Regions from separate parts of the Kitasatospora sp. NPDC098663 genome, predicted to be linked through region 1. Evidence: riboswitches for the same ligand, from Rfam matches in the RefSeq annotation. Region 1 holds a riboswitch; each other region holds the start of a gene.
What was found. A riboswitch is a leader RNA that binds a small molecule or an ion and turns the genes downstream of it on or off. The one in region 1 is predicted to bind thiamine pyrophosphate.
Positions count from the first base shown of each region.

Region 1 (3,253 bases):
GCTTCCTGCGCGAACCGCGGATGTCCGCCGGGCTCTACGCGCTCTCCCCCGGCGACACCGACCCGCAGACCGCGCACGACCAGGACGAGATCTACCAGGTGATCAGCGGCCGCGCCGAACTGACCGTCGGCGCCGAGACCGCCACAGTCGGGCGCGGCACCGTCGCCTACGTCCCGGCCGGCACCCCGCACCGCTTCCACCACGTCACCGAGGAGCTCCGGGTCCTGGTGGTGTTCTCCCCGCCCGAGGGCTGACCGCCCGCGGATCGATCGGGAACCGACCGGGGACTGGCCGGGAACTGGCAGGGGACCGACCGGGCCCGACCGGGGACGGACGGTCTAGGGTCCTGGGCATGAGCAAGAGCCTGACGGAAGAACTCTGGGCGGCCATCGAGCCGGTGTACGCCGAGATCCTCGCCCACCCCTTCATCGGCGGCCTCACCGACGGCACCCTGCCGCGTGCGGCCTTCCGCCACTTCGTCGTCCAGGACTCGCACTACCTGCGCGACTACGCCCGCGCGCTCGCCGTCTGCGCCGCCAAGGCGCCCGGCGAGGAGGACGTGCGGGCCTTCGCCGACGACGCGGTCGGCGCGCTGGCCGCGGAACAGGGCATGCATGCCGAGTTCCTGACCGCCTTCGGCGGCAGCGCCGAGCAGGCCGCCGCCGAACCGGTGCTGCCCACCACCCGGGCCTACACCAGCTACCTGCTGGCCACCGTCTACGGCGGCTCCTTCGCCGAGGCCGTCGGCGCGGTGCTGCCCTGCTACTGGATCTACGCCCGGGTCGGCGAGGCGCTGCTCGCCCAGGGCTCCCCCGACCCGCTGTACGCCAAGTGGATCGCCACCTACGGCGACGAGGCGTTCCAGTCCGTCGTCCGCCGGGTGCTGGCGCTCACCGACCGCCTCGGCGAGGAGATCTCCCCGGCCGAACGGCGCCGGGTCGTCGAGCACTTCACGACCACCTCGCGCTACGAGTGGATGTTCTGGGACGCCGCCTGGCGCGGCGAGCGCTGGCCGGTCTGACCGCTGGCCGCAGGGGGTGCGGGGCCCTTCCCGGGGGTCGTCCCCGAGGCCGGCACCCGGGTCTCCCCGGGGCCCCGGGTCGGGGTGATCTAGGGGTTCTCTCCGGGCCGACAGGCCTCGTTCCGGCACTCGTGTCCCCGTACGATCGAAGTACCGAAAGCAAGCGGGATGCGGCACCGGACGGCAGCCGACCCCACGGGGAGAGAAGGAACGGTCATGGCTGAGCTCTGGAAGTCGCTGCCCTCCTGGGTGCGGAACATCGTCATCCCGGTGCTGGTCCTGGTGCTGCTCTGGAACATCCTGGGATTCGTCTTCGGCGTCGTCGGCGCCCTGCTGAGCATCATGATCAAGGTGCTGGTCGTCGCCGGCATCGCCGCCGCCGTGGTGGTCCTGGTGAAGAAGGCCGCCAAGGGCTGAGCAACCGCCCGAGGCCCGGCCCCCCTGGACGGGGGGCCGGGCCTTCGGCGTTCCCGGCGCGACGTCCGGCCTGCTGGGGCGTGCTGGACCTGCGGCGATCGGCTCGCTACGGTGTTGGGCGTCATGTGCAGGCAACACCGCCTGCCGACGCGGGAGCTCGGAGCACCGGGCTGAGAGGGCGCTGACCGGGACGTCGACGGACGGACCGACGGCTGCGTCGACCGCAGGAACCTGACCGGGTAATGCCGGCGTAGGGAGTATGAGGTCAGATGACCACGTTCGAAGCACAGCCGCAGCCTGCCCGCAGCACCGGGAACAGTGGCACCGGGAACAGCGGCACCGAGGCCGGCGAGGCCGCCACCGCCACCGTCACCAGCGCCGGCACCGGCTACCCCACCCCGGCCTGGCGCAAGGCCTACCGCGAAGGGTCCCGGCCCGACCTGCGGGTCCCGTACCGCGAGGTGCAGCTCACCAACGGCAGGACCGTCCCGCTGTACGACACCTCCGGCCCGTACACCGACCAGGCCTACGAACCCGACGTGCGGCGCGGCCTGCCCGCCCTGCGCGACGCCTGGATCCGCCAGCGCGGCGACGTCGAGGAGTACGACGGCCGCGAGGCGCGCCCCGAGGACGACGGGATCAAGCACACCTCGCCGCGCGGCGGGAACCTGCGCAACCTGGACGCCGTCTTCCCGGGCCGCCCGCGCCGCCCGCTGCGCGGCCGCGGCGGTGCCGCCGTCACCCAACTCGCCTACGCCAAGCGGGGCGTGGTCACCCCCGAGATGGAGTTCGTGGCGCTGCGCGAGGGCCTCGCCCCCGAGTACGTGCGGGCCGAGGTGGCCCGCGGCCGGGCCGTCATCCCGGTCAACGTGAACCACCCCGAGGTGGAGCCGGCGATCATCGGCACCAACTTCCTGGTGAAGATCAACGCCAACATCGGCAACTCCGCCGTCACCTCCTCGATCGAGGAGGAGGTGGAGAAGATGACCTGGGCCACCCGGTGGGGCGCCGACACCGTCATGGACCTCTCCACCGGCCGCAACATCCACACCACCCGCGAGTGGATCCTGCGCAACTCCCCCGTGCCGATCGGCACCGTGCCGCTCTACCAGGCCCTGGAGAAGGTCGACGGCAAGGCCGAGGACCTGAGCTGGGAGGTGTACCGGGACACCGTCATCGAGCAGTGCGAGCAGGGCGTCGACTACATGACCGTCCACGCCGGCGTGCTGCTCCGGTACGTCCCGCTGACCGCCCGCCGCAAGACCGGCATCGTCTCGCGCGGCGGCTCGATCATGGCCGCCTGGTGCCTGGCGCACCACCAGGAGAACTTCCTCTACAGCAACTTCGAGGAGCTCTGCGACATCCTCGCGCGCTACGACGTCACCTTCTCGCTCGGCGACGGCCTGCGCCCCGGCTCCATCGCGGACGCCAACGACGAGGCGCAGTTCGCCGAACTGCAGACCCTCGGCGAACTCGGCCGGATCGCCCGCGAGCGCGACGTCCAGGTGATGATCGAGGGCCCGGGCCACGTCCCGATGCACAAGATCAAGGAGAACATGGATCTCCAGCAGGAGATCTGCGACGAGGCGCCGTTCTACACCCTCGGCCCGCTCACCACCGACGTCGCCCCCGGCTACGACCACATCACCTCGGGCATCGGCGCCGCGATGATCGCCTGGTGGGGCACCGCGATGCTCTGCTACGTCACGCCCAAGGAGCACCTGGGCCTGCCCAACCGCGACGACGTCAAGACCGGCGTGATCACCTACAAGATCGCCGCCCACGCCGCCGACCTCGCCAAGGGCCACCCTGGCG
Region 1 is NZ_JBIWAP010000002.1:302,567-305,819, forward strand. Features, by position in the region: gene ACIQVZ_RS03410 (cupin domain-containing protein) at 1-254, shown strand, start outside; gene tenA (thiaminase II) at 353-1,021, shown strand; gene ACIQVZ_RS03420 (DUF5326 family protein) at 1,238-1,438, shown strand; TPP riboswitch at 1,578-1,712, shown strand; gene thiC (phosphomethylpyrimidine synthase ThiC) at 1,708-3,253, shown strand, end outside.

Region 2 (3,253 bases), on a different contig from region 1:
GGTCGCCCTGCTCCCGGCGGGCGTCGGTGCACAGGTACAGCCGGGCGTCGGCCAGCCGCCGGCGCGGTGCGTCCGCCGCCATCAGATCAGCATCGCCTGGGCGCGCCGCTTGACCTCGGTGCCGCGGTTCTCCTGCAGCGCCTGGATCGGGCTGCCGGGCAGCGACGGGTCCTCGGTGAAGAGCCACTCCAGGATCTCCACGTCGTTGTACCCGCAGTCGCGCAGCACGGTCAGGGTGCCGGACAGGTGCTTGACCAGCCCCTGGCCGTCGATGAACGCCGCAGGGACCTGCAGCGACTTGTTGGGGCCCCGCCGGACGGCGATCAGCCCGCCGCTGCGGACCAGGTCGCGCACCTCGGTGACACGCACCCCCCACTGCTCCGAGATGTCGGGCAGGTACATCCACTCGGAAACCAGGGCTTCGATCTTGCTTTCAATCTCACTCACGCCACCAGACTGCCACCTCCACAGCCCCCCGCGCACCAGCCGCTACCCCGCGACCGCCGACTTCAGCGGCACCGAGGGGTCCGCCGCACGGGCCCGGTCCAGCGCGGTACCGCGCTCGATCAGCCGGCGGCCCTGGGTCAGGTCGCGCGGCCGGTCGACGGCCAGCAGCGCGCTCGGCACCCCGTCGCGCAGCCAGAGCACCGTCCAGGAGGCGTCCTGCGGGCCGCCGCGCCACAGCAGTTCGTCGCCCTCGGCGTGCCGCCCCGCGTACTGGACCATCCGCCCGAACTGCTCCGACCAGAAGTACGGCACCGGGTCGTACGGCGGCGCGTCCGCGCCGAGGACGGCGGCCGCCACGGCCTCGCCGGACTGCAACGCGTGGTCCCAGTGCTGGACGGCCAGCCGGGCGCCGGAGCGGGCGGACGGGTAGCTGACGCAGTCCCCGGCCGCGAAGACGCCGGGCAGGCCGGTGCGCAGCCGTTCGTCGACCAGGACGGCGCCGGTGCCGTCCAGCTCGACGCCGGAACCGGCCAGCCAGCCCGTCGCGGGCCGGGCGCCGACGCCGACCACGACCTCGTCGGCGGGCAGGTGCGAGCCGTCCGCCAGCAGCACCGCGCCCTCCTCGACGGCGGCCACGCCGACCCCGCAGCGCAGGTCGACGCCGGCCTCGGCGTACCAGGCGGCCATCGCCGAACCGACCTCGGCCGGCAGCGCGCCGGGGACGGGCGCCGGGCCCGCCTCGACCACCGTCACCTCGCAGCCGGCCGCGCGGGCGGCGGTGGACACCTCGGCGCCGATCCAGCCCGCGCCGACCAGCACCAGCCGCAGGCCGGGCCGCAGCAGGGCGCGCAGCGCCAGCGCGTCGTCCAGGGTGTGCAACAGGTGCGCGCGCTCGGCGCCGGGCAGGGCGCGCGGGGTGGCGCCGGTGGCGATCACCAGGGCGTCGTACCGGAGGTCACCGGCGTCGGTGTGCAGCACGCCGGGGGTGAGGCCGGTGGCGCGGCGGCCGGTGAGCAGTTCGACGCCCAGGTGCGGGAAGTCGATGTCCAGGGTGGTGGCGTCGGCCTTGCCGAGCAGCACGTCCTTGGAGAGCGGCGGCCGGTCGTACGGCGCGTGCGGCTCCTCCCCGACCAGCGTGATCCGCCCCCGCCAGCCGCCCTGCCGCAGCTTCAGGGCGCACTGCGCCCCGGCCAGCCCGGCCCCGACGACGACCACCCGATCCGTTCCGTTCAGCTCTGCCACGCCCGTCACTGTACTCAGCGCCCTGCCGGGGCCACCGGCCCGTCCACCCCGCGTACGGGCCTTCGGCCGGGCCCGCCCCCGGCGTTATGGTGGGGGCACCATCACGGGAGCCCGGCGTACCGGGCTGAGAGGCGGGCTGGCACGGCCCGCGACCGTCCGAACCTGATCCGGGTCATTCCGGCGAAGGGAGAAGAGCAGCCTTGTCACGCTTGCCCGAGGAAACCCACGCCGACGTGCTGGTGATCGGCGGGGGCGTCATCGGCCTCGCCGTCGCCTGGCGCGCCGCGCAGCGCGGGCTGAGGAACATCGTCGTGGTCGACCCCTCCCCCGGCGGCGGGGCGGCCGGGGTCGCGGCCGGGATGCTCGCCCCGGTCACCGAGCTGCAGTACGGGGAGGAGCCGCTGCTGCGCCTCGGCATGGCCTCCAACCAGCGGTACGGGGACTTCGCCGCCGAGCTCACCGAGGCGAGCGGCGGCCTGGACACCGGGTACCGCCGGTGCGGCACGATCGCCGTCGCGCTGGACTCCGACGACCGCGAGGAACTGCGCGAGCTGCACGCCTTCCACCAGCGGCTCGGCCTGGACTCGTCCTGGCTGACCGGCCGGGAGGCCCGCAGGTTGGAGCCGATGCTCGCCCCCGGCGTGCGCGGCGGCCTGCACGTCGCGGACGACCACCAGGTGGATCCGCGCCGGCTGCTGACCGCCCTGGTGGCCGCCTGCGAGCTCGCCGGGGTCGTGCTCCACCGGGCCGAGGCCGTCGGGCTGCTGGTCGAGGGCGGCCGCGCGGTCGGCGCCCGGCTCGGCACCGGCGAGACCCCGAGGGCCGACCAGGTGGTGCTCGCGGCCGGCCCGCACAGCCACCGGCTGCCCGGGCTGCCGGAGGGCGTACTGCCGGCCGTCCGCCCGGTGAAGGGGCAGATCCTGCGGCTGCGGATCCCCGAGGCGTACCGGCCGTTCCTGTCCCGCAACGTGCGCGCGGTGGTGCGCGGACAGCACCTGTACCTGGTGCCCCGGGAGAACGGCGAGCTGGTGATCGGCGCGACCACCGAGGAGCAGGGCTACGACACCACCGTCACCGCCGGCGGGGTGTACGAACTGCTGCGCGACGCCCACGAGTTGGTGCCGGGCATCACCGAACTCCCGCTGCTGGAGACCTCGGCCGGGCTGCGGCCCGGCTCGCCGGACAACGCCCCGCTGCTGGGCCCGACCGCGCTGCCCGGGCTGGTCGCCGCCACCGGCCACTACCGCAACGGCGTGCTGCTCACCCCGGTGACCGCCGACCTGCTCGCCGAGTACCTGGCGACCGGCGAACTCCCCGAGCTCGCACAGCCGTTCACACCCACCCGGTTCTCCCCCGACCGCTCCACCGCGAAGGCCTCCGCATGACCGAGATCGCACCACCCCAGACCGCACCGGCCCAGGCCGCACCGACCCGGCCCGCACCGGCCGAGATCGGGCTGACCGTCAACGGCGAGCCCCGCCGGGTGTCCGCCACGACCACCCTCGCGGAGGTGGTGGCCACCCTCAGCGCCGCCCACAGCGGCGTCGCCGCCGCCCTCAACGAG
Region 2 is NZ_JBIWAP010000014.1:13,091-16,343, reverse strand. Features, by position in the region: gene thiE (thiamine phosphate synthase) at 1-82, opposite strand, end outside; gene ACIQVZ_RS17255 (Rv2175c family DNA-binding protein) at 82-447, opposite strand; gene ACIQVZ_RS17250 (NAD(P)/FAD-dependent oxidoreductase) at 490-1,698, opposite strand; TPP riboswitch at 1,783-1,895, shown strand; gene thiO (glycine oxidase ThiO) at 1,899-3,074, shown strand; gene thiS (sulfur carrier protein ThiS) at 3,071-3,253, shown strand, end outside.
Region 2: it holds a riboswitch for thiamine pyrophosphate, as region 1 does, so the genes downstream of both, thiO (glycine oxidase ThiO) here and thiC (phosphomethylpyrimidine synthase ThiC) in region 1, are expected to answer to the same signal.

Region 3 (3,253 bases), 220 kb from region 1:
ATCACCGAGCCGCTGGAGTCGAGCAGCGGGCCGCCGGAGTTGCCGGGGTTGATGGAGGCGTCGGTCTGCAGCGCGTTCATGTAGGAGGACTGGCCGCCGGTCTCGTCGCCGGAGGCGACCGGGCGGTCCTTGGCGCTGACGATGCCGCTGGTGACGGTCGACTCCAGGCCGTACGGCGCACCGATCGCGACGGTGGCGTCACCGACGTTGACCTTGTCGGAGTCGGCCAGCGGAAGCGGGGCCAGCTTGCTCTTCGGCGGGTTGTCGATCTTGACCACGGCGACGTCGTAGCCCTCGGCGTGGCCCAGCACGGACGCGTTGTAGGACGTGCCGTCGGCGAACTTGACGGTCAGTTTGCCGCCGTTGAGGGTCGGCGCGACCACGTGGTTGTTGGTGAGGATGTGGCCCTCGGTGTCGAAGACGAAGCCGGTGCCGGTGCCGGACTCGCCGTTGCCCTGCGCCTTGATGGTGACGACGCTGGGCAGCGCCTTCTGCGCGATGCCGGCGATCGAACCGGGGGCGGGCTCGTTCTTCTGGGTGTTGCTGGCCTGGACGGTGGTGCTGCGGTGGTCGTCGGCGCTGTTGGTGCTGTCGTTGCGGTCCGCGACGGTCACGCCGAGCGCACCGCCGGCCACGCCGGCGACCAGCGCGACGGCGGCGATCAGGGCGACCAGGCCGCCGCCGCGCTTCTTGCGCGGGCCGCCGGGGCCGCCGGGGTAGTCGGCCGGGTAGCCGAGCGGTCCGGCCGGGCCGCCCGGGTAGCCCGCGCCGCCGCCGGCGTCGTGGGCGGCACCCCAGCCGCCGAGCGGCTGGCCGGCGCCGAACGGGTGGTGGCCGGGCGCGGGGTGCGCGGCGGGCGCGCCGGGGGCGGCCGGGGTGCCGTACGGGTCGTGCGGGCCGGCGGCGGGGACGCCGTGGGCCGGGGTGGCGTACGGGTTGGCGCCCGACGGCAGGGCCGGGCTCTCGGCGACGGGTGCGGCGGGTGCGGTGGGTGCCGCCGGCGCGGCCGGGACCGGCGGGGCGGGCGGCAGGACCGGCGGCGGCGCGTCGATGTAGCCGGCGGCGGCGTCGACCGGGGCGGCCGGCGCGTCGGCGACCGGCGCGGCCGGCGCGTCGGCGACCGGCGCGGCCGGCGCGTCGGCGACCGGCGCGGCCGGGGCCTGCGGGGCCGCCTCCGGCGCGGGGACCTTGGTGAAGGCCACGGTGGGCTGGTACCCCCCCTCGGCCGGAACACCATCGGCCGCGACGCCCTCCGTCGGCGCGGCCTCAGCCGGTGCGGCCTCGGCGGCCGGAGCGGCCCCGGGCTCGGGGACCCGGCCGAAGGCCAGTGTCGGCTGGTGCCCGCCCGAGGCGTGGCCGTCGGAAGCGGGAACAGCCGCCGCCTGGCCGCCCGAGGGCTGCTCCCCCTGCGGCCCGGTGGGCCCAACCTCGCGCTCGGTGCTCACGAACGACCTCCATAGCTGACAGAACCAAGGACCATAGTTTTTCGTACTGCCGATTCGATTGCCGTAAGGACCCCTCTGAATAACTCATAAGAATCCTTAGCCGCCGCCGACAGCCGGGCCGCCGACCAGGCTGTCCTGCGCCGACGACCGGAGGCTCCCCCACCTCCGCCGGGCGTCCCGCGATGCGGGCCGCACACCCCGTGGCCTTGGCGTTCACCCCCGGGCCGGTTAGCCTGTCGCTCACAACTGACACGCGGGAGCTTGGACCAACCAGGCTGAGAGTGCGCTGGTCGACCGTACGCCACGGGATCGTGGGCGGACCGTCGAGGGGGCGCAGACCGCCGGAACCTGTCCGGGTAATGCCGGCGTAGGGAGTATCGGCCATGTCGCCTGCTTCGCCATCCTCTTCTTCGGGCGCGCCCGCGTCCAAGGGTTTCCCGGAACCGTCCCCGGCCGCTGACGGCGGTGACAGCGGGCGCACCGGCCCCACCGGCACGGCGACCGCCGTCCTGGACCGCCCGGAGCGTACCGAGGCGCCGCTCGTGCTGGACACCGAGCCGCCGCGCACGCTGCGCTTCCGGGACCACTTCGCGCTCTGGATGAACCTGGGCGTCAGCCTGATCGGCTTCTCCACCGCCGCGACCGTGCTCGGCGCCAAGGGCAGCGAGCTGTCGCTGGCCGCCGCGGTGACCGCGATCGTGGCCGGCACCGTGGTCGGCACCGCGATGCTCGGCGTGGCCGCGCTGATCGGGGCCCGTACCGGCGCGCCCGCGATGGCGAACCTGCGCGGGCTGTTCGGCACCCGGCTGTCGTACGTCCCGACGGTGCTGAACATCGTCCAGTGCGTCGGCTGGGGCGTGTTCGAGCTGCTGACGATCGCGGCGGGCGCGCAGACCGTCGCCCACACCGACGGCTACCGCTGGCTGTTCGTGCTCCTGGCGGGAGCGCTGACCACCGCGCTGACCATCTGGCCGCTGGGCTCGATCGCGGTGCTGCGCCGCTTCGTGGCCGGTGCGGTCGCCGTCGCGATGGTGTACTTCACCGTCCAACTGGGCCGCCAGGGGGTGCCCGACCCGGGCGCCGGCAACTGGCACGGCTTCCTGGGCGCCACCGACGCGATGATCGCGGTGTCGATCTCCTTCGTCCCGCTGGCCGCCGACTACACCCGGCACTCGCGCACCGCGCGCTCGGCGTTCTGGGGCAGCTTCTCCGGCTACACGATCGCCCAGGTCTGGTGCTACGTGCTCGGCCTGATGGCGCTGCTGCAGTCCGGCGGCGACCCGAACAGGATCTTCGACTCCTTCCTCGGCGTCTGGGCCGGCTGGCTGTTCCTGCTGGTGCTGGTGCTGCGCGAGACGGACCAGTCCTTCGCCAACGTGTACTCGACCGCGATGTCGGTGCAGAACCTGCTGCCGAAGGTGGACCGCCGGGTGCTGACCGGCGGGATCGGCCTGCTGATCACCGTGCTGGCGCTGCAGATCGACAAGTTCACCGACACCTACACCAACTTCCTCGGCCTGATCGGCTCGGTCTTCGTGCCGCTGCTGGCGGTGCTGGCGGTCGACTACTTCTTCGGCGCCGGCCGGTACGGCTGGAACCTCTCCGCCGACGCGCCCTCGCGCCGCCTGATGCTGCTGCCGTGGGTGCTGGGCTTCGCGGTCTACCAGTTCATCGCGCCGACCGCGGTGGCCGGCTGGTGGACGGACTTCTGGACCTCCGCCCAGGACGCCCTGCACTTCACCCCGCAGGAGTGGACGTCCGCCTCGCTGTTCGCCTTCCTGGTGCCGGCCCTGGTCACCTGGGCTCTC
Region 3 is NZ_JBIWAP010000002.1:79,369-82,621, forward strand. Features, by position in the region: gene ACIQVZ_RS02440 (S1C family serine protease) at 1-1,445, opposite strand, end outside; TPP riboswitch at 1,689-1,836, shown strand; gene ACIQVZ_RS02445 (purine-cytosine permease family protein) at 1,829-3,253, shown strand, end outside.
Region 3: it holds a riboswitch for thiamine pyrophosphate, as region 1 does, so the genes downstream of both, ACIQVZ_RS02445 (purine-cytosine permease family protein) here and thiC (phosphomethylpyrimidine synthase ThiC) in region 1, are expected to answer to the same signal.